DNA from 3 places in the Brevibacillus sp. HB1.2 genome. Region 1 is predicted to be linked to each of the others. Evidence: riboswitches for the same ligand, from Rfam matches in the RefSeq annotation. Region 1 holds a riboswitch; each other region holds the start of a gene.

Region 1 (7,467 bases):
TATATGTCTACCCCAAGGTTGTTCCATGAACGATTGAGCGTGGGAAAAAGCATACCGATGAATGTATCGATACTGTATTTGAGCGGGACGGCCGATGAGGAAAATGTGAATACGGTGCGTCAACGGATTGATGATCTGGAATTGGACACCAGTCTGGATTCTACCATACTGGCTCAGCATATCGCAGACAATGAGAAATCATTATTTCCTACTCTTCAGCAAACAGAGCGTCCAGACCGTGTCATACACGGTTTGCGTCAAGGACAGATTGCCATACTCGTGGAGGGGAGCCCGTTCGCTTTGCTCGGGCCAACCACCCTCTTGCAATTTTTTCAGTCGCCAGATGACTATTACTTGCGTTGGAGTCTCGCTACCTTCAACAGGCTCATGCGCATCTTTGCCATGATTTTGTCCCTGATGCTGACACCGATTTATGTGGCAGCTCTGACCTATCATTACGAGATGATTCCGGCTGATCTGTTGCTTTCGCTCGCGCAATCGCGCTCTCGGGTACCTTTTCCACCACTGTGGGAGGCCATTTTGATGGAGTTGATCATTGAGCTTTTGCGGGAAGCGGGAGCGAGGCTGCCGACCAAGGTTGGTCAGACGATTGGTATTGTGGGCGGTATTGTTATCGGACAAGCTATCGTACAGGCCGGATTCACCAGCAATATTTTGATTATTATCGTTGCCCTCGGAGCTTTGTCATCTTTTATCGCGCCTAGCTATATGATCGGTTCTACAATCCGGGTGGTTCGTTTTCCGATGATTTTACTGGCGGGGGTGCTGGGTGCATTAGGGATTGTGGTTGGATTTAGCTTTCTAGCTAGCCATTTGCTACGTCAGACTAGCTTGGGGCGTCCGTATATGTACCCCATTTACCCCGTGCGATTTACTGATTGGAAGGATGGCTTTATTCGTGCTCCCTTATCCTCCCTTTCGGAACGCCTCAAGTTTTTTAATCCAAAACGAATATCGCGTTTTGACAGAGACAAAGCCAAAGAGAAGAAAGACATTGACGAGTAAGCGAGGCGGCTATGAAGATCAATTTGAATGTAACGAAGAGCAATACGATATCAGCATTTCTTGCCGGGATTCTGGTGCATGGCACTCAAGTTGGGATGGGTGTTCTGGGCTTTCAACGAGTCATTGCCAAGGAAGCAGGGCATGATGCCTGGATTTCGGTCATACTTGCTGGCTTGATTACTCATGTAACGGTCTGGATCATTATCAAGACCTTACAAAAATACCCTTCAGCCGATCTGTACGGGATTCAAGAAGATGTGTTTGGAAGGTGGCTTGGAACAGGCATTAGCCTCCTTTATTTGACTTATTTTTTTATATCGGCGGGAGTTATTCTGCGCAACTACATCGAAGTGGTCCAAACGTGGGTGTTTCCGAATTTGCCAACGTGGATTTTGTCTGGAATTATCCTTTTTCTCGTGTATTACACCATTGTAGGAGGAATTAGAGTTATAGCCGGTTATACATTTTTTTCGATTATGGTAACGATATGGCTCTTATGCGATCTATATTTTCCTTTGCAATACGCGCATTGGGAGTATTTGTTTCCGATTATGGACAGCAGTTTGGAGAACCTTTTCAAAGGAATGCTGGCCATGTCTTTGACCAGTGTTGGCTTTGAGGTGATCTACGTGGTTTACCCCTTTGTAGAAAATAAAGATAGGGTCAACAAAAGTACCCAGTGGGCGGTGCTGGTGACGTATCTGGCGTATTTGCTTATCATGCTCGTGTCCCTGGTCTTCTTTAGTCAGGGTCAGCTTATGCGGACGATCTGGGCGACACTCAATCTGCACAAGATGGTGTACCTCCCCGTTCTGGAAAGGTTCGAGCTGGTTGTCATTTCTTTGTGGCTCATCGTCATCTTGCCCAATATTATGTTGTATTTGTGGTGCTCTGCACGTGGACTCAAACGCCTCTTCGGATTCAACTTGCGAACATCGTTGAATTGGATTATGCCCCTGATCTATATTACTTCATTGACGGTGTTTACAAGGCTGGAGATGAATATGATCAATGATTGGTATGGGAAAACGAGTATGTATGTTGCATTCCTGTACCCCTATTTTTTGTACATCATGGTTCTGCTAAAGCAGCGAACGCAACCGGCGAAATCGACGAGCAAAGGGGAAAGTGCCTGATGCGACATGATCGAAAATACGCGATGCCCTTGTTGAAGCGGTTTTTGGCGCTGTGGTGTTCGGGCATCTTGATTGTAACAGGCTGCTCGGATCGGCAAATTTTCGATGAAACAGGACTTGCAACGGCTGTCGGCTATGATCTGTTAAAAGATGGCAAAATTCGCGGGACGTCTGTCATGCCTTCCATTAATCCAGAGGCAAGGCATAAGATACAGATCTTATCAGCCACAGGGGAAACCAGCAAAGGAATCCGGGATAAGATGAATTTGCAATCAGACAAAAGAGTATTGGGTGGGCAAATTCGTGTTGCCCTCTACAGTGAAAACTTTGCTAAGCAGGGACTTGGCAGCATCATTGACACGTTGTATCGGGACTCGTCCCTTTCTAGCAGGATTTATCTTTGTGTGTTTGCAGGCGAAACATATGATATGCTGACGTATCCTTATTCAGAACAAGGGAATATTGGAATCTACCTGTATCGTTTGATTGAGCAAAATATCCGTGGGGAAAAAATTCCTTCTTCGACCATGCATGAGTTTTTCCGGGCTTACTATGAAAAAGGGATCGACCCGGTCATGCCGTACATAGAAAGAAAGGGAGATGAACTGAAAATCAAAGGCATCGCCTTATTCAAAGGTGATCGTTATGTGTCATGGGTTACACCCAAGGAAGCCTTTCTACTCAAACTTATCCACGGAAAGTTCCGCATCGGCAGCTATGATACTTCTGTTCCTACTGCTATTTTTGGGGAGTCACCCAAAAACCACAACAGCAAAAAAGACCAGGTGCAGCTCGTTTTCGATACAATTTCTAGCCATTCGAAAATCAAATTAAGCCAAATATCCCCACCAATCTTCGATATTCATGTCAAGTTGCATGCCCGAATTTTGGAGTTAACCATCCCGCTAAAGCTAGAAAATGCCAAGTTGCTGAAAATTATGGAACATGGCCTGGAGAAAGAGCTTGAAAAAGAATTGCATAAACTGATAAGCAAACTGAAGAGCCTCGATGTTGACCCAATTGGCTTCGGCTCTATCTATCGTTCAGAGAAAAGAGGAATGGCCAACATGACGCAGGCTGAATGGCGAAAGATGTTTCAGGATGCAACGTTTCGCTTCCACGTAAAGTCAAAAATCATCCGCAACGGCGTCATGGATTAAAAAACTTTTCCTTCTATTACTATTGACGTGATATTTCCGAAAAGGATATAATCCGTTTTGTATCATCATGAAATAGAAAAGACGAACATAATATACGTAGATATCTTTCTTATCAAGAGAGGCGGAGGGACAGGCCCTATGAAGCCCGGCAGCCGGTTCATTTTCGGATGAACGTCGCGGTGCCAATTCCTACAAGATTGTTTGGATCTTGTATAGATGAGAAGGGTGGATGCGAACGTATAACATTGCGTTGCAGCCCCTTTTTCGTTTATGAAAAAAGGGGTTTTCTGATTTTATTTAGATTGTGGTCGGGAGGTGGATGCGTTGATCCAACTGCGTCATTTGCATAAAAGCTATCAAGTACAAGGGAAAACCATCCCAGCGTTAACGGGGATCGACCTTTCCATAGAGCAAGGAGAAATATACGGGATTATCGGACACTCTGGTGCAGGGAAAAGTACGTTGATCCGATGCATCAATTTGCTGGAGCGTCCAACTTCAGGGGAAGTTATTGTGGACGGCGTCGATTTGACAAAGCTGGATGAAGGGAAGCTGCAAGAAAAGCGCCGCTCAATCGGCATGATTTTTCAGCACTTCAACTTGCTGTCTTCTTCGACAGTCGGCGAAAATGTCGCTTTTCCGCTCAAGCTGGCAAAGCGTCCGAAGGCAGAGATTGATAAGAAAGTGAACGAGCTGCTAAAGCTGGTTGGCTTGGAGGCACATAAGGACAAATATCCGTCCCAACTGTCTGGCGGACAGAAGCAGCGTGTAGGGATTGCTCGGGCGCTCGCGAATGATCCAAAAGTGCTGCTCTGTGACGAAGCTACATCGGCTCTCGATCCGCAGACGACGAACTCCATTCTGGCACTCCTCTTGGACATCAACCGTAAGCTGGGCTTGACCATTGTGTTGATTACCCACGAGATGCACGTCATTCGCTCCATTTGTGATCGTGTTGGCGTCATTGATGGAGGAAAGATCGTCGAGTCGGGTAACGTACTGGATGTATTCCTTCGTCCGCAGCATCTAACGACACAAGAATTCGTGGAACAAGTAGCGGATTCTACAGAGCTGCGTGAAGCAGTCGCGCACGAAAAGGCCTCGGGGAACCGCACGATTGCTCGTGTCACCTTCCTCGGAGAAAAAACGTACCAGCCGATCCTGTTCCAAACGATGCAAGAGACCGGTACGGTATTCAGCATTTTGCAGGGAACAATCTCCCGCATGAAGGATACACCGTATGGTCAGTTGGTGATCGAGCTGGAAGGCGATGTCGCACAGAATCAAAAGACCATTGAGACGCTGCGCCAACGTGGCTTGGAAGTAGAGGTGATATAAATGGACTGGACATTCGAAAATGTGGATTGGGCTGAAATCGGCGTAGGCACGATGGATACGCTCACGATGCTCGGCTTTTCCACCCTGTTTACCGTCCTGATTGGTTTGCCGCTGGGAATCATTCTATTTTTGACCTCACGCGGACAGCTTCTGCAAAACCGCACTTTTTATTCGATCGCATCATTCGTTGTCAACGTATTGCGTTCGGTACCGTTTATCATTTTGATGATTTTGCTGATTCCTGTGACGAAAATGATCGTAGGAACCTCACTCGGCGTACTGGGTGCTATTCCGCCACTCGTATTTGGTGCCGCTCCGTTTTTCGCACGGTTGGTGGAAACCTCTCTGCGTGAGATTGATAAAGGCGTGATTGAGGCCGCACAATCCATGGGAGCTTCCAATTGGCAGATCGTCTGGAATGTCCTTTTGCCAGAGTCTAGATCAGGCCTGATCGCGGGTATTACGATCACGACGGTTACGTTGGTATCCTACACTGCAATGTCTGGGGTAATTGGCGGTGGTGGTCTGGGTGACTTGGCGATCCGATACGGTTATCAACGTTTCCAAACCGATGTCATGATTGTGACTGTTGTTATTTTGCTGGTGATGGTACAGATCTTACAATCGCTGGGGGACCGTCTGGTTCTCAAGTTCAGCCGTAAGTAGGATTTTTCCATAAAAGTTATCAAAGAATAAGACAAATACATGCAAGGGGGAAATCATTCATGAAAAAGCTAGTCGTATCTGTACTTTCTACTGTGTTGGCATTTTCTTTGGCAGCTTGCGGAGGCAAAACCGAAACTGCACCTGCTCCAGCTGAAGGTGGTGCACAAGGCGGACAACAGGAAGTAACATTGAAGGTAGGCGCTTCTCCCGTTCCACATGCAGCAATCTTGAAATTCGTTCAACCAAAACTGAAAGAACAAGGCGTGAACCTGGAAATCAAAGAGTTCACCGATTACGTACAACCTAACGTTCAAGTGAACGAGAAACAACTCGACGCAAACTTCTTCCAGCACAAGCCTTACCTGGAAGACTTCAATAAAGGACAAAACATGAACCTGGTGCCAGTAGTGGCTGTACACATCGAGCCATTCGGCGCTTACAGCAAAAAAGTGAAATCAGTGGATGAATTAGCTGATGGCGCAACTATCGCGCTGCCAAACGATCCAACAAACAGTGGTCGCGCACTCGCACTCTTGGAGAAAAACGGCGTGATCAAGCTGAAAGAAGGCGCTGGCATCAGCGGTACAGTGAAAGACGTTGTTGAGAACAAGAAAAACCTGAAGTTCAAAGAAGTAGAAGCAGCGATGTTGCCACGCGTTCTGGAAGAAGTAGATCTGGCGTTGATCAACACCAACTATGCGTTGGAAGCAAAACTTGTTCCAACCAAAGACGCTCTGTTTATTGAAGATAAAGATACTCCATACGCAAACTTCTTGGTAGCTCGTCCTGACAACAAGGATTCCGAAGCAATGCAAAAGCTGGCAAAAGAACTGAACTCACCTGAAGTGAAAAAGTTCATTGAAGATGAATACAAAGGCGCGATTATTCCAGCGTTCTAAATCAACAAATAATTGATCGATCAACGAAACCCAACTGGCCGAAAAGCTGGTTGGGTTTTACTTTTATTTATAATGTAGTGAATTTTCATAAAATTAAATTAAATCTATAGCAACCCTGTTTTCAACCCAATTCCCGTCGAGTATATTGTGTTTGAAATGAGAAAATATAGATAAGGGGGAATTTTCTGATGAAAAGAAATCTCAAGTTGTTTCTTGGCGCGATGCTGGTCGCCGGAAGCTTGTTAGCTGGATGCTCCACGAGTACGCAGCCATCAACGACAACCCCTCCAACTGAGGGAACCGCGGCGCCAGCTGAAAAGTCTGCAAATGCAAAGCCGCAATTATTTCGGGCGAACATTATGAGTGAGCCTGCGACAGCGGACCCTGGTCTTGCGAAGGATGCCACTGCGGGAGCGATCGTTCGTGCTACGTTTGATGGCTTGACTCGCTTTGATGCAAACGCAAAGCCAGTGAATTCAGTAGCATCCGATGTGAAAATCTCGGATGACAAACTGGTGTATACGTTCACGCTCCGCGACTCCAAATGGAGCAATGGTGATCCAGTCACTGCCCATGACTTCGTGTATGCATGGAAGCGTGCACTCGGCAAGACTTTTGGGGCTGAGTATGCTTATCAGCTGTACTACATTAAAAATGCGCAGCTGATTCACAAAGGCCAGGCGAAGCCCGACGAACTCGGTGCGAAGGCAATCGATGACAAAACACTGGAAGTCACACTTGAGAATCCAACGCCTTACTTCCTGGAGCTGACGGCTTTCTACACGTACTACCCGGTTAACCAAAAAGTAGTGGAGGCCAATCCAAAATGGGCAAACGAAGCGGCGACGCACGTAAGCAACGGTCCATTTAAGATGAAAGCGTGGGAGCACAAGAGCAAGATCGTGCTTGAAAAGAACGAGCAATACTGGGATAAAGACGTAGTGAAGCTCGATCGCATCGAGATCGCGATGATCGAGGACGATAATACAGCCCTGTCCATGTTCGAAAACGGTGAGCTGGATTGGGCAGGTCAGCCACTCGGTGGACTTCCCACCGATGCGATCCCGACACTGAGAGACGCGGGCAAACTCGTTGTTCATCCAAAAGCGACGATGTACTGGTACAAGTTGAATACGACAAAAGGGCCGCTCAGCAATGTGAAAATTCGTAAAGCCTTGGCATACTCGGTTGACCGTAAAACCATCGTGGATAACATCACACAAGTGGGCCAAGTGCCAACGA
Region 2 (7,467 bases), on a different contig from region 1:
CTGGATCAAATACATATCAACACGAAACAAGGAGGTGAACAGCGCGTGAATGCAAGTGCCAAAAGTAGCGAAGCGGACTGGACGCTGCAACTGACCAACGAGGAGAAGCTGACGAGACTCATGAGCGAGTACGGAGACAACATCGTGCAGCTCGCCTACTTGATCGTCAAGGATCGGGGAATCGCGGAAGACATTACCCAGGAAGTGTTCCTGAAGGCGTATCGGGGTCTGGATCAGTTCCGCCATCAGAGTAGCGTAAAAACGTGGCTTTACCGAATTGCGATCAACGAGTCCCGCAAATATTTGCGTTCGTGGTCCTTTCGCCAGATTTTTTCTACATACCTCTCCAAAGAGGAAGCACCCCCGGAGAAGGCCGACACCGCAAACGTTGAAGCGGCAGTCATCGGACGAATGAGCAAGGTACAGGTAGCGGAGCAGGTGATGAAGCTCTCGCCGCTGTACCGAAAAGTCATGGTACTTCATTACTATGAAGATTTGTCGATAAGAGAGATTGCGCAAGTGTTGGATATTTCAGAAGATGCCGTACGAACCCAATTGTCACGGGCCCGAAAACATTTTAAGGCATTGTGTGAAAAGGAGGGATTGGAATGGATGTAGATAAGCAAATTCGCGAAGTGGTACGGAGTGCAAGTGAGAAATCTGTGGAGGAAGTGAGGTTTACAAAAGAAATGGAATCGCGGATCAGAGATGCGATTGCACGAGATAAACACAAGAATCGGAACAGGATATTCATGGCTGGCTCCTTGGTAGCTTGCTTGGCGGTAACAGCCGTGGGCTTGCAGCAACAAGGTTGGTTTTCACAGATGCCCAGTGGAAAAAATGTAACGAATGCGGTCGCAACGACTGCAAGGGATAAAAAGAAAACGGAGGCCGATCAGAACAACGTAAAGGTGTCGCCGGAAGAGGCTGTTTTACCATTGAAAAAGGTGATCCCAGCTTTGAGCAAGATGACAATCAGGGTGGATCGTACAAGCCATGGAATCAGCGACTTAATGTTACTGGAAGGCGATAATGCGCGTGCCAATGTTGCTTATGATATACAGACAGGACAAATTGAGAGCTTTACAATCAACGGTGATCGGACAGAACAGAAGGAAGAGAAATTGCCATCAGCCAAGACTGCGGAGAAAGCAGCAAGCGCATTTCTTCAAGCTTTTTTGGGGGAGGAAAGTAAGACCTATCAGCTCGTCGAGACTCAGATCTATACGGACGAGTATAAGGTAAAAGGCCCATGGATGAGCGTGAATTATCAACGTATGGAAAACGGCCAGCCCGTTCCGTTCGACGTATTGTCGGTTGGAATTGACGAACGTGAGCAAGTCGCGTTTTTCGGGCGATTGAATACGAGTGAACAAGCTTTTTTCACCAAGCTGACAGATACCGTGCCCGATTTGAACCCCTCCCTTCTTCTTTTGGATAAAGAAAAGAACCACGATGGCATGTCATTCATCTTGGGGAAAACGAACAAAGAGGGGCATAAAGTTTCTCTTGTGATCACTGGCAATGGTCAAGCATTGGAATGGTATAGCCTTCTGTTGAAGGATGAAAAGGAAGCAGCGAGCCAGAAAAGAGCAGAAGGAGCAAAAGCATTGGAGCAAGAGCGACAGTTCCTGAACAAGCTGCTCGGGGCTGATAGCGAGAACTATCGGTTGTTGGACGCCAACCATCCGGGATTGTACCTGAGATACTATAACGGGATGCCGGTGTTGTCTGATGAAATAAGCATCGAAACAACCGACTCTGGCCACCTCGAATATTTCAGTAAGGACCTCGAATCATTTGAGCCGTCGCAGTACCCGGATGTATCGACTGCTGTGTCAGAAGAGGTAGCCATCAAAGAGCTGAGCGAGCATATGAAGCTTCGGTACGTGCAGAATCCGAGAATACAGCCACAATCAAAACAAGGGGATATGTGGCAGCCCATTCTGGAGTACACACCAGCTGTTTCCTTCATGCAAAGAGGACGTGAAGATGGTCAGGAGTGGTATATCGACGCGACAAATGGCAAGACGGTGTATGGAACGGGAGATAACGGGCTTGCTTATGATCAGTTGAATACGAAGGAAGCCCATCCGATCGAATCTCCAAAGGAATACGTCAAGGTTCGCTCCAAGGATGAGGCAAAAGCGTTGCTTCAAGCGGAATTCGGCATACAAGTGGATGACTCGACCTATAGAGAGAGTAACCGTGACGGACGCAAGGAATACGTCTGGAATGATAAAAATGACAAGTATATCGGCGTAGAAGTCCTTGCAGAAACAGGCAGTGTCGTCGGGCTGGGAACACCTCGTTCCGATACAGCAGTGACTGTCAAACGCGAGCAAGCGGAAGAGGCTGCACTTGCCTTTCTGCCTAAATACGTTGATCCAGGCATAAAAGAAGTGCAATTGGCACAAGTCATACAGCCAGGCGAAACGAATCCTGTGTCATCGGGCGAATGGGAATTCAGATATCTCATGAGCAAGGATGGCATTCCAGTACAGGATCGCGGGCAAAAAGCGGCTTATTCAGTAACAGTCGATCCGTCTTCTGGCAAAGTGACAAAGTTTGAAAACTACAGAGAGACGCACGAGTTGGTGGAGCTTCCAGCATCCGACGAGATCGTCTCGAAAGACAAGGCTGTTGAGGCGTATTTACGCGTCATGCCTTTAAAGCTGGTCTATTTGAGGAGAGATGTGGATGGGCAAAAATTAGCTCAACCAAAGCTGGCGTATGTGCCGTGGAGTGACGAAAAGCTGGCGCTCAAATATATTACTCTGGATGCCGTGACAGGCAAGATCATCACCAAATAACAAGAAAAAAAGGCTATCCCGCAGCCATTCCTGATGGCTTTTGGGATAGCCTTTTTTAAACACTTATCTAACAGTCGTCACACGAACACCCAATAATTACCAACAGGATAAACAGCACGAGCACGATTGCGAAGCAGTCACCGAAGAATCCGTTTCCGCAGAATGATGTACTCATCTTTGTTTCCCCTCCTTTCCGTTATACTCCAGTCTATACACGAATGCGGATATTGGACTGGGCGGATGCCCAGCTTAGGCAAAAATGGGCGCGTAAGAGGAGAGGCTCAGTAAAAAATAGACAATTCACAATTGACGGGGAGACAAAGGTGGTGTTAAGATACTTGCAAACATTCAAGACATTTCGCAAAACAACTAAATGACAAGTGTACGACTCTTATCCAGAGAGGCAGAGGGACTGGCCTGATGAAGCCTCGGCAACCGGTAAAAATCCGGTGCCAATTCCAGCAAAGCTACGTGCTTTGAAAGATAAGAGGATGTCTCAGGCGTTTTCGTATCTGCTGACAAATCCTCTTCTTTCAAAGAAGAGGATTTTTTTATTTACCCAATTACGGAGAATAAGCCGATGCAAGGTAGAAAAGGGGCACGTCAATGAAACCAACTTTTCGCGAACAACTTTCCCGGAAAATTCTGATTCTGGACGGTGCAATGGGCACCATGCTTCAACAGGCAAACCTGACTGCTGATGATTTCGGCGGTGAAGCCTATGATGGCTGTAATGAACTCCTGAACCTGACCAGACCAGATGTGATCCGTTCCATTCACGAGAAATATTTAGCGGCGGGCGCAGACATCGTCGAGACAAATACATTTGGTGCTGCTTCCATCGTTTTGGCTGAGTACGATGTGCCAGAAAAAGACCTTGAGATCAATATAGCCGCAGCCCGCTTGGCCAGAGAAGCGGTGGATGCCTATTCTACGGAGGAGTGGCCGCGTTTTGTAGCAGGTGCAATGGGACCTACGACCAAAACCCTTGCGTTGACAGGCGGTGTCACTTTCGAAGAACTGGTCGAGGCGTATTATCGTCAGGCAAAAGGTCTGATTCTTGGCGGCTCCGATGTTCTTCTATTGGAAACCTCGCAAGACACGTTAAACGTCAAGGCTGGCGGAATCGGGATTCGCAAAGCTTTTGAAGAGCTTGGACAGGAGCTCCCGGTGATGCTGTCAGGTACGATTGAGCCGATGGGCACAACGCTGGCTGGCCAAAACATCGAGGCGTTTTACATCTCCTTAGAGCATTTACAGCCAGTCTCCATTGGTCTGAATTGTGCGACAGGACCAGAGTTTATGCGTGATCATCTGCGGACACTGTCAGGAATTGCCCAATGTGCGGTTAGCTGTTATCCGAACGCAGGCTTGCCAGACGAGAACGGCCATTACCATGAAACGCCACAGGGACTTGCTTCGAAAATGCGGGCATTCGCTGATCAGGGCTGGATAAACGTCGCTGGCGGTTGCTGCGGAACAACGCCTGACCATATTCAAGCGATGGCAGAAGCATTGAAAGACTGCAAGCCGCGCAGTGCAGCTGTGGAACCGCTGAGCGCAGTCTCCGGGATCGAGGTTGTTTACGTCGAAGATGACAATCGTCCCTTGCTAGTAGGGGAGAGGACCAATGTCATCGGTTCCAAAAAATTCCGTGAAATGATTGCAGCTGGTCATTATGAAGAAGCATCTGATATTGCCCGAGCACAAGTGAAGCGCGGCGCACATGTCATCGATATATGCTTGGCTGACCCCGACCGTGATGAATACGAAGATATGGAAAAATTCCTACAGTTCATCGTGAAAAAAGTAAAAGCGCCCCTCATGATCGATTCGACAGATGCCAAGGTCATGGAGCTGGGACTTCGCTATTCGCAAGGGAAGGCCATCCTCAACTCGATTAACTTGGAAGACGGCTTGGAGCGATTTGAGGAAGTGGTTCCACTTATTCACAAGTTCGGTGCCTCCGTTGTCGTTGGAACGATTGAGGAAGCGGGTATGGCTATCACTCGCGAAAAGAAGCTGGAGGTCGCGCAACGCTCGTACGACATTCTTGTCAACCAGTATGGCATAAAGCCACAGGATATTATATTCGATCCACTCGTCTTTCCAGTAGGGACAGGGGATGAACAATACATCGGCTCTGCCAAGGAAACCGTAGAAGGAATTCGTTTGATTAAACAGGTAATGCCTGCTTGCAAGACGATCCTAGGTGTCAGTAACGTTTCCTTCGGCTTGCCTCCTGCGGGTCGGGAAGTACTGAATGCGGTCTTCTTGTACCACACAACTCTCGCAGGGCTTGATTACGCCATCGTCAACACGGAAAAGCTGGAGCGCTACGCTTCGATTCCAGAAGACGAGAGAAAGCTGGCAGAAGCTCTTCTATTCGAGACAAATGATGAGACATTGGCGGCCTTTACCGAATTTTATCGCCAAAAGAAAAAGGAAGTCAGTGTGGAAGTCTCCTCGTTAACGCTCGAAGAACGCTTGGCCCGTTATGTAGTCGAAGGCTCCAAGGATGGCCTGGTGGAAGACCTAAAGCTGGCTCTGGATAAATACACACCGCTCGAGATCATCAACGGTCCGCTGATGTCTGGGATGGAAGAGGTTGGTCGCCTGTTCAACGGCAACCAGTTGATCGTGGCAGAAGTATTGCAAAGTGCAGAAGTCATGAAGGCATCCGTATCGTTTCTGGAGCCATTCATGGAAAAAAGCGATGCCGCTGCAAAGGGGAAAATCTTGCTGGCGACCGTCAAAGGCGATGTGCACGACATCGGAAAAAACCTCGTGGAAATTATTTTGTCAAACAATGGCTACAATGTCGTGAACCTGGGGATCAAGGTACCACCAGAGCAACTGATTGCCGCATGCAGAGAAGAAAAGCCGGATGCCATCGGTCTGTCTGGACTCTTGGTAAAATCCGCACAGCAAATGGTCATTACAGCACAAGACCTGCGTGATGCAGGCATTGATATCCCGATGATGGTTGGCGGTGCGGCGTTGACGCGCAAGTTCACATCGAACCGGATCGCACCGGAATACCGTGGAATTGTTTTATACGCAAAAGATGCCATGGATGGTCTGGATCTCGTAAATCGTCTGCAAAATCCGGAAGAACGTGATCGCTTGGTAGAGGAACAGCAACATCTCCTGGAAGCAGTTGCAACGGCTCAACCTGTTATCGAGGAGAAAAAAGCACCTTTGCCAGCTCGCTCAGCCGTCAGCAGAACGGTTCCGATCCACCTGCCACCAGATTGTGAACGACATGTTCTGCGACAATACCCGCTCAGCCATCTGCAACCGTATTTGAACCTGCGGATGCTCCTCGGAAAACACCTCGGTGTTCGCGGAAATGTAGATAGATTGATAGAGGCAGGCGACGAGAAGGTACTGGAACTGTACGGCATTGTGGAAGAGCTATTAAATGAAGCGAAGCAAAAAGGAACCATTACGACACACGGCGTGTATCAGTTCTTCCCGGCTCAGTCAGATGGCAACGATATTTTGGTTTATGATCCAAAAGACCACAGCAAGCTGCTGGAGCGCTTCTCGTTCCCGCGTCAGCTGGAAGAACCTCATCTTTGCCTGTCCGACTTCTTGCGACCAGTGGAGAGCAAGGAAATGGATTATGTCGGATTCCTGACCGTAACGGCTGGGGGAGGGATTCGCGAAAAATCTACAGAGCTAAAAGAGCGTGGTGACTACTTGCGCTCTCATGTCCTCCAATCCTTGGCATTGGAGCTGGCAGAGGCATTTGCAGAGCGAATTCACCACGTCATGCGCGACGTGTGGGGCATTCCTGATCCGGTTGAGATGACGATGCTCGAGCGCTTTGGTGCTAGATATCAGGGCATTCGTGTCTCCTTCGGTTACCCTGCTTGCCCGAACCTGGAAGATCAGGCGCAGTTGTTCCGTCTGTTGCGTCCAGAGGATATCGGCGTTCAGCTGACAGAGGGATTCATGATGGAGCCAGAAGCTTCCGTATCGGCGATGGTATTTGCACATCCTGAAGCACGTTATTTCAACGCAGGTCCGTCTATTTTTGAAGTGTAAGGAAAGTAGTAAAGATAAATGAAACGGGGAGAGAAGGGATTGAGTTGACGACGAGAAAGAAAGATTTACGAGCCTATTTGAAAGACCACCTGCTAGTCGGAGATGGTGCGATGGCGACCCAGCTGCACGGGCTGGGCGTCCCGGTTGGCGTCAGCTTTGAAGAGCTGTGTTTATCCAACCCGCGTTTGGTACATGAAGTTCATACGTCTTACTATCAGGCCGGTGCACGTTTCCTAGAGACAAATACGTATTCTGCCAACCGAGATGCATTGAGCCGTTACGGTCTGGAGCATAAGGTAGCGCGGATTAACCGGCTAGCAGTCGCCATTGCACGGGAAGCCGCACAGGATGATGCTTATGTGGCTGGGAGCATCGGATCGATTTTGGCTGGACGGGTGAAGAAAAAGGTTTTGGACGAATACCGTGACCAGTATGAGGAACAGGCGATTGCTCTGTTGCATGCTGGCGTAGATGGACTGATTCTGGAGACGTTCGTGGACTTGGAGGAGCTGCTTCTGGCGATCGAGGTAATCCGTCCGCTCACAGATGTCCCTGTAATCGCGCAGTTAGCCACTCTGGAAGTAGGACGCACACGTGATGG
Region 3 (7,467 bases), on a different contig from region 1:
CTGCTGGTGGTGCACTGATGGAAGACGATCTGATCTTCAACGGTGCTGCTGAATTCGACCTCCCAGGTCTGATGAACGTAAAAGGCCGTCTCACTCATCTGAAGAGCGATTGGATGGAATCTGGCAATGCGTTTGCTGATATCGTGGAAGCACGCAACAAGCTGTTGAAAATGGGCCACAGCGGTCCGTATGCACTGGTTGTTTCTCCTGAGCTCTACTCACTCTTGCATCGCGTGCACAAAGGCACCAACGTGCTTGAGATCGAGCATGTTCGCAATCTCGTTACAGATGGTGTCTTCCAATCTCCTACCATTAAGGGCCGTTCCGGCGTATTGGTAGCGACTGGCCGCCATAATCTCGACCTGGCGATTGCAGAAGACTTCGACTCCGCATTCCTCGGAGACGAGCAAATGAACAGTCTGTTCCGTGTTTACGAGTGCGTTGTATTGCGGATCAAGCGTCCAAGCGCAATTTGCACGTTGGAAGAAACAGAAGAATAGGAAGCCCTTTGGCACACCCATTGACGATTCTCGTTGTGGGTGTGTTTTTTCATCCTTGAAATATGTAACAGATCCCTTATAATAAGAACGTACGTTCCAAACTTTCGAAACAATCTGACACAAATGTCGTTGGGGGGATTTATATGAGATGCGAGGTCAATGGGGTTAACCTTTATTATGAGGAGATCGGAAGCGGTTTTCCTGTCGTGATGATTCACGGTTTTTCACTTGATCACCGCTGCATGACTGGTTGTCTGGAACCAATTTTTGAGAAACGCTCAGGATACCGACGACTTTACATAGACCTGCCTGGAATGGGACAAACGGAAAACTACGAACATATCCACACCACGGACGATATTCTGGAGGTTGTCCTTGCGTTCATCGATCAGCTCATTCCAGGTGAACCCTTTTTCATTGCGGGTGAATCATACGGCGGATATCTTACACGAGCAGTTATCGAGAAGCGCCGGGATCGAGTGAAGGGCGCCCTGTTCATCTGCCCGAACGTCATTCCTGAAAAAGCAAAGCGCACACTGCCGGATAAACCCGTCTTAATAGAGGAGCCTTCTCTATGGGAGAAGTTGAGTGAGACGGAACGAGCAGAGTTTGAGTCGATGGCGGTAGTAGCTACCAATTATACATGGAACCGCTATAAAAAAGAGATTGTCGACGGCTACATGCTGTCTGACCCTTCTTTCCTCAGTAAAATCAGACAGTCCTACGGCGTGTCCTTCCCATTGGATACGGCTCCCTTCCCTCACCCGAGTCTTTTTGTTGTGGGCAAACAAGATCATTCTGTCGGCTATCGCGATATTTGGGATATTATTGAGGGCTATCCCCGCTCTTCTTTTGCCGCACTCGATTGTGCGGGACACAACTTGCAGATTGAGCAGCCACTTTTGTTTACGGAGCTTGTGAATGAATGGCTGGATCGGGCGCAAAGGGAGCTTTCCCTGTAAATATGCATCAAAAAAGACAACCAGCTCCAATGGCAATGGTTGTCTTTTTGCTTCTATTAAACATTTGTCACGAGAGATTCACTGTAGGCGTGGAATGCTTTGCCCAATCTCGAAATCGCAAGCTCCGTGTCTTCCCGGTTCAAGAGTGTATAATTCAAGCGCATCGTATTAACTTGAGGCTCAGCTGCATAAAACGGCTTCCCTGGTACGAATGCGACGCCTTCCTGTACGGAACGGGCCAGCAGCTTCTCCGCATCGATATGCTCCGGCAGATTCACCCAGAGGAACATCCCGCCTCTTGGTTTTTCCCACTGTACGCCCTCCCAGTTTTGCGCAACCAAGAGCTCATGCATCCATTCCATGCGCGCTTTGTAAGACTCGCGAATCTTCTCAATGTGGCGCTCCAGATCAAAGCGGGACAAAAGCTCATACAGAGCGTACTGGTCGATTGTGCTTGACTGCAAATCAACTGCTTGCTTCGCCTTCACCATCATTTGAATCACACGTGTATCTCCGATGGCCCATCCGGTACGCAAGCCTGGCGCGACAATTTTGGAAAAGGTACTGGTGTACACCACACAGGAATCAGTCGGATGCTCATCCAGTGAGAAAATCGAGCGGTACGGTGCTTCCCCATCGAATTGGATCTCTCCATATGGATCGTCTTCCAGGATGAGAATGTTTTGTGCCTTACATTGACGAAGCAAGCCGAGACGGCGTTCGAGACTCCATACCTTTCCTGTCGGATTGGCAAAGGTAGGAATGACGTACACCATTTTGGGGCGGTACTGGGCAATTTTTTTCGCCAGATCGTCCAAATCCATCCCATCGGCGTCACCGTCTACAGGGATCGCTTTGATTCCCCGGAATTGAAATAACTGAACAGCTGCCAAATAAGTAGGGTTTTCAACGAGAACGACATCGCCTTCGTCTAAATATACACGACACAACAAGTCTACTGCTTGCTGAGAGCCCGTTGTGATGATCATATTATCTACACCGACGTTCATATGCTTTTGCTTCATGCGGGATGCAATCCACTCACGAAGCGGCAAGTATCCATCAGTTAATCCGTACTGAAGAGCTTTTGCTCCTTGTTCAAATGCGCGGTTGAACGCTTCACGCATCTCTGCGATTGGAAAAGAATCCTCTGCTGGCAGTCCACCTGCGAGCGAGAGCACTTGATTGCCTTGGGTCAGCTTCAAGATTTCCCGGACTGCCGAGGAGGATAATGCTTCGACAGATTTTGAAAATGAGTACTCCATGTTCCGTTCCCCCTTGATTTTGCTTATCCTTGTTTTATCACTCTCCCTCTCGTAAGTCCAATCCTTGGTAGCTATGAGTGGATAGGTTTTGACTATGTCGAGCGGTTGTTCAATCGTTAGTCTTGACACACTGCATGCAAAAAACCCCTCTTCGTCTCAAACGAAAAGGGGTCCAATATGTATGGGCTATATCTTCCTAGGCGATGCGAAACACACGCGGTTTCTCTGTGTGTGGGAGGAAAGAGAGGTCTACGTGCGTGGACGCTTCTTCCATGCCAATATCGTTTGCCAACAGCAATGCCTCTTCCTGGAAGGTCGGCGTACAGCTGCCTTCATTCAGTTCACAGAGACGTTTCAATCGCTTCAGTCTCTCTGCGGATTTCTCCACTCTCATGCCTTCATTCGTCAGCTCACAAACGTTGACGTGACGAGCATCAGCGATCATGCTGATATCATTCACATGGACAATCAGTCTTTTGCCTTCTTCCGTAACAAAACCGATCGAGCAAAAATGCGCACCTGACATTTCCAAACGAGTGAGAACAGCATTGGCGTAAACTTCTCCCGTCCGCAGGCGAATCTGTCCTGCTTCAATGGCTCCGCCGATTTTCCGCTCGTTGGCGATCACCGTATACATATCCGTGTAACCGTTAATCTGATAGCGCATGGTACCCTCCCGCTCTCGATGAGACTAATTATCATTAACAATGCCATCGTATAATGAAAATCATTATCTGTCAATAATGAGAATGATTTTTATTCTAGAATAAAAAAGCCACACTCCATTTGTATGGTAGTGTGACCCAATTACCTCGCCTTTATTTTGTTTTCGTAAATAACCCCAACCGCTCAATTCGCTGAACCGCTTCTGCGAGACGCTCTTCATTTGATAACAAAGCCGCTCGCACATAACCCTCACCTGTCGGACCAAAGCCATTTCCTGGCGCTACGACGACATGCGCTTTTTCCAAAAGCAGGTCAGAGAACTCCACGGATGTGAAGCCGCTTGGAACAGGAAGCCAAGCAAAAAACGACCCTTGAGATGGTGGCGCCTGCCAGCCAATCCGATGCAGATTGGAGTACAAAGCATTGCGGCGGCTTTCGTAGACAGCAACGAGATCGCGAACGCACTGCTGTGACTCCGTCATCGCTTTGGCTGCCGCCATCTGTACCGCTCCGAACAGACTGACGAAGTAATGGTCCTGAATGAGATTAATCAGACGAACCAGCTCGCGATTTCCTACCATAGCACCAACACGCCAGCCTGCCATGTTGTACGTTTTGGACAAGGTATAAAATTCTACACCCACTTCTTTTGCACCCGGAACCTGCATGAAGCTGACTGGCTTTTTCCCGTCATAGCTGATCGCCCCGTAGGCGAAGTCGTGGCAAACAACGATTTCATGTTTTCGAGCAAAACGAATGGTTTCCTCATAAAACTCGAGTGGTGCATTAACTGCTGTCGGATTGTTCGGATAGTTGAGAAACATCAGTTTCGCTCGATCCAAATCAGTTTGGGAGAGCTGGCTGTAGTCAGGCAAGAAGTCATTTTCCGCCTTCAACGGCATCATGACCATCCGTCCGTCTACGACAGCAACACCCGACCAATAATCCGGATAGCCTGGGTCTGGAACCAGTGCAACATCGCCTGCATTCATAAGGACTTGGCAAATCTCTACGAGTCCGGTTTTGCTGCCGAACAATATCGCGACTTCTTCCTCCGGATCGAGGTCCACATCAAATTCTTGCTTATACCAATGAGCCACTGCCTGCTTCAGTTCCACGCGTCCCTGAAAAGGCGGATATTTGTGATGGAGTGGTTGTGCCGCTTGCGCCTGTAATTCTTCAATAATGTGTGGCGGTGTCGGCAAATCAGGATTGCCCTGCCCTAGGTTTATGACGTCATGGCCTTGCGCAATGACCTTGTTTACTTTTGCCACCAGGGTCGCAAAAAACTGGGTAGGGAGTCGATCAATCATGTCGGAGGGTTGAATGCGCATCTTTCTTCCATTCCTTTCTTGGGCCCAATACAGTAAAACCCCCTTTTTCCATACAGAAAAAGGGGGAGATCAGCTTGGTCACGTCCTTATCTGTCAGGAAAAAATCCTGCTGGAATTGGCACAGCATCTGTCCATCGCATAGAACAGATCCGCTGCCGGGCTTCATAGGGCCAGTCCCTCCACCTCTCTGAATAAGTCAAACACACGGAATATACTGTTTTTTCGTCTATATCATACTACTTGAGCACGTAAACCGTGTCAAGATGCTTGATTCTGTAAGGGTACCTGATGCCTTCTTTTTTGAAAAGATGTGTGGAAGGCAAAGAATGCGACAGACAACAGACACAAGCCCGCCATCACGAACAATAGTCCCTGCGCATGAATCGATTGGAAAATGAAGGCGCCGAGAAGTGGTCCGAGCATCCGCCCAGCAGATCCAGTCCCTGCAATCAGACCTTGAATGAAGCCTTCTCGTCCCTCTGGCGTAAACTGTGCCGCTACTGCCGGCACCGCTGGCCACACGAGCATTTCTCCCAGCGTCATGATGAACATGCCTGCAACAAAGCCTGCATAAACCGTTGATTGAGACAAAATCAACATCGACATGGCAAAAATATAAGCGCCCAAGAGCATTTGTGCTTTTAGCGTACGGGCAAAGCGTCGTATGACCCACGCAATCAATGGTTGACCAAACAGGATCAAACCGCCGTTCAGCGTCCACAACAGACTGTATTGACGGAGTGAAATGCCCAGGGATTGCATATAGGTCGACAGCACCGTTGTCCATTGTACATAGACAATCCAGCTAATGAGCAATCCTCCGCATAAGAGCAGCAATGCTCCCCATACGACCTTGGTCTCTTGCTGTGGTTCTCGTATAAGTTCTCCCTCTGCTTGTTCGGGAGCAGTCGTCTGCAATTGACGTTTTTGCTCTGCCAGTTTTAACTGACGCGGCAAAATGAGCATAAACATCGTCAGCACAATTACTTGTGTGATCGCATTTCCGAAAAACGTCCAAGCAAACGAAACGCTTGCCAAGAAGCCGCCTAAAGCAGAGCCGGCAGCTACACCCACATTGAGTGCGACGTAAATCAGATTGATTCCTTTACGGCCTCCCTCCGGCCATAAAACCACTGCCAGCGCATTCATAACGGGAGAAAGGGATCCATAAAACAAACCATTCAATAATAACAGTAGGACATATACGGTAAAATCTTGTGTAACACCTAAACAGACCGAAATGATCATTCCACCGATGGAGCCTACAACAATGGTGCGCATTTTACCCCAGCGGTCAAACATCATCCCGCCGACAATACTCCCGATCAGGAATGCGCCTTGATTTAAAAGCAACAAGAAGCCGGCTACAGTCAGCGGCTTTCCGAGATGGTTGTGAATATAGATCGTGACCAGCGGCCAAATACACGCCATTCCGGTAGAAAAAATGACGGCAGCAATCGCCAATAAACGAATGCTGCTCGGATAGGATTCCCACTTTTGCCTCATGGCTTACTTCTCACCCCGATGGAAATCGCCGCTTTTTCCGCCTGTTTTGGATTGCAGACTGGTCGGACCGATTATCATTTCTTTATCCATGGCTTTGCACATGTCATACACCGTCAAAGCCGTTACACTGACAGCGGTCAACGCCTCCATCTCGACGCCTGTTTTCCCTGTCGTCTTCACGGTTCCTGTAATCGCAAGCGTCGTTTCATCTACAAAAGCAAATTGTATGTCGATGCCAGTCAATGGCAGCGGATGACACATCGGGATGATTTCCCACGTCTTTTTGGCAGCCATGACACCTGCTACCTGCGCAACTGCGAGTACATCGCCCTTTTCGATTCGACCTTCACGGATTCGGGCGAGTGTTTCGGGTTTCATGCTGATTTGGCTCTCGGCTACAGCCACCCGTTTTGTGACGTCCTTCTCAGACACGTCCACCATCCGCGCTCGATTTTGTTCATTAAAATGTGTTAATTGATCAGTCATACGAGTATCTTTCCTCCTCTATCTTCTCCTACCTTACTCCCGCCGCTGGTTAAAAGCAATGGGAATGTAGAGGACATCGTTTCGTTATCTTGCTCATCCACTCCCAAAAACGTACGAAGAACAGGTGCTGGAGGTATACTGTGCGTACACAGCTCAAAGGAGGCGTATGGAAATGGAAACGATGAAGGATCAGACGGTACGTTGGTCAATGCTTGTGCATGGTGATTGGACTATTTATTTGGCTGCAACGGCTGCCGGACTTTGTTATGTCGGCTCAGTCAACCAGCCTTTTGCTGAATTGGAAGCGTGGGTTGAAAAGCATCGCCCACAAAGTGCACTGGTGCAAGACGACCCATGGCTAAAGCCTTTTGCAACAGAACTGATGGAATATATGCAAGGAACGCGCGAGCACTTTTCCATGAATTGCGACCTCTCTGGAACGCCTTTTCAGCTCGCTGTCTGGGAAGCACTCCGTCAAATCCCATACGGTCAAACGGCATCGTACACCGACATTGCAAACATCATTGAAAAGCCTGCTGCTGTTCGTGCAGTCGGTGCAGCAATCGGTGCCAATCCGGTTCTCATTACAGTCCCCTGCCACCGCGTTGTCGGTAAAAACGGTTCACTGACTGGCTATCGTGGAGGACTGCCCATGAAGACAACTCTGCTTGATCTGGAGCAAAAGTCGAATCGGGGTGTGAAGCATGGCTAGTTCACTGACAGAAAGGATCGCTGCACTTGACTGGCA

The links. A riboswitch is a leader RNA that binds a small molecule or an ion and turns the genes downstream of it on or off. The one in region 1 is predicted to bind S-adenosylmethionine.
Region 2: another riboswitch for S-adenosylmethionine. It lies ahead of metH (methionine synthase); the one in region 1 lies ahead of HPY28_RS23855 (methionine ABC transporter ATP-binding protein).
Region 3: another riboswitch for S-adenosylmethionine. It lies ahead of HPY28_RS19880 (pyridoxal phosphate-dependent aminotransferase); the one in region 1 lies ahead of HPY28_RS23855 (methionine ABC transporter ATP-binding protein).

What each region holds. Positions count from the first base shown of each region.
Region 1 covers NZ_JABMIU010000013.1:95,635-103,101, forward strand. The annotation lists gene HPY28_RS23840 (spore germination protein) at 1-1,026, shown strand, start outside; gene HPY28_RS23845 (GerAB/ArcD/ProY family transporter) at 1,038-2,162, shown strand; gene HPY28_RS23850 (Ger(x)C family spore germination protein) at 2,162-3,322, shown strand; SAM riboswitch class I at 3,429-3,545, shown strand; gene HPY28_RS23855 (methionine ABC transporter ATP-binding protein) at 3,647-4,660, shown strand; gene HPY28_RS23860 (methionine ABC transporter permease) at 4,661-5,326, shown strand; gene HPY28_RS23865 (MetQ/NlpA family ABC transporter substrate-binding protein) at 5,386-6,225, shown strand; gene HPY28_RS23870 (peptide ABC transporter substrate-binding protein) at 6,414-7,467, shown strand, end outside.
Region 2 covers NZ_JABMIU010000001.1:921,899-929,365, reverse strand. The annotation lists gene HPY28_RS04320 (hypothetical protein) at 1-30, opposite strand, end outside; gene HPY28_RS04315 (sigma-70 family RNA polymerase sigma factor) at 46-618, shown strand; gene HPY28_RS04310 (YcdB/YcdC domain-containing protein) at 609-2,813, shown strand; gene HPY28_RS04305 (YjcZ family sporulation protein) at 2,881-2,988, opposite strand; SAM riboswitch class I at 3,202-3,303, shown strand; gene metH (methionine synthase) at 3,420-6,866, shown strand; gene HPY28_RS04295 (bifunctional homocysteine S-methyltransferase/methylenetetrahydrofolate reductase) at 6,911-7,467, shown strand, end outside.
Region 3 covers NZ_JABMIU010000009.1:67,082-74,548, forward strand. The annotation lists gene HPY28_RS19860 (family 1 encapsulin nanocompartment shell protein) at 1-500, shown strand, start outside; gene HPY28_RS19865 (alpha/beta fold hydrolase) at 644-1,462, shown strand; gene HPY28_RS19870 (aminotransferase-like domain-containing protein) at 1,519-2,727, opposite strand; gene HPY28_RS19875 (hypothetical protein) at 2,924-3,394, opposite strand; gene HPY28_RS19880 (pyridoxal phosphate-dependent aminotransferase) at 3,546-4,727, opposite strand; SAM riboswitch class I at 4,811-4,925, opposite strand; gene HPY28_RS19885 (MFS transporter) at 4,986-6,233, opposite strand; gene moaC (cyclic pyranopterin monophosphate synthase MoaC) at 6,237-6,719, opposite strand; gene HPY28_RS19895 (methylated-DNA--[protein]-cysteine S-methyltransferase) at 6,892-7,431, shown strand; gene HPY28_RS19900 (2OG-Fe(II) oxygenase) at 7,424-7,467, shown strand, end outside.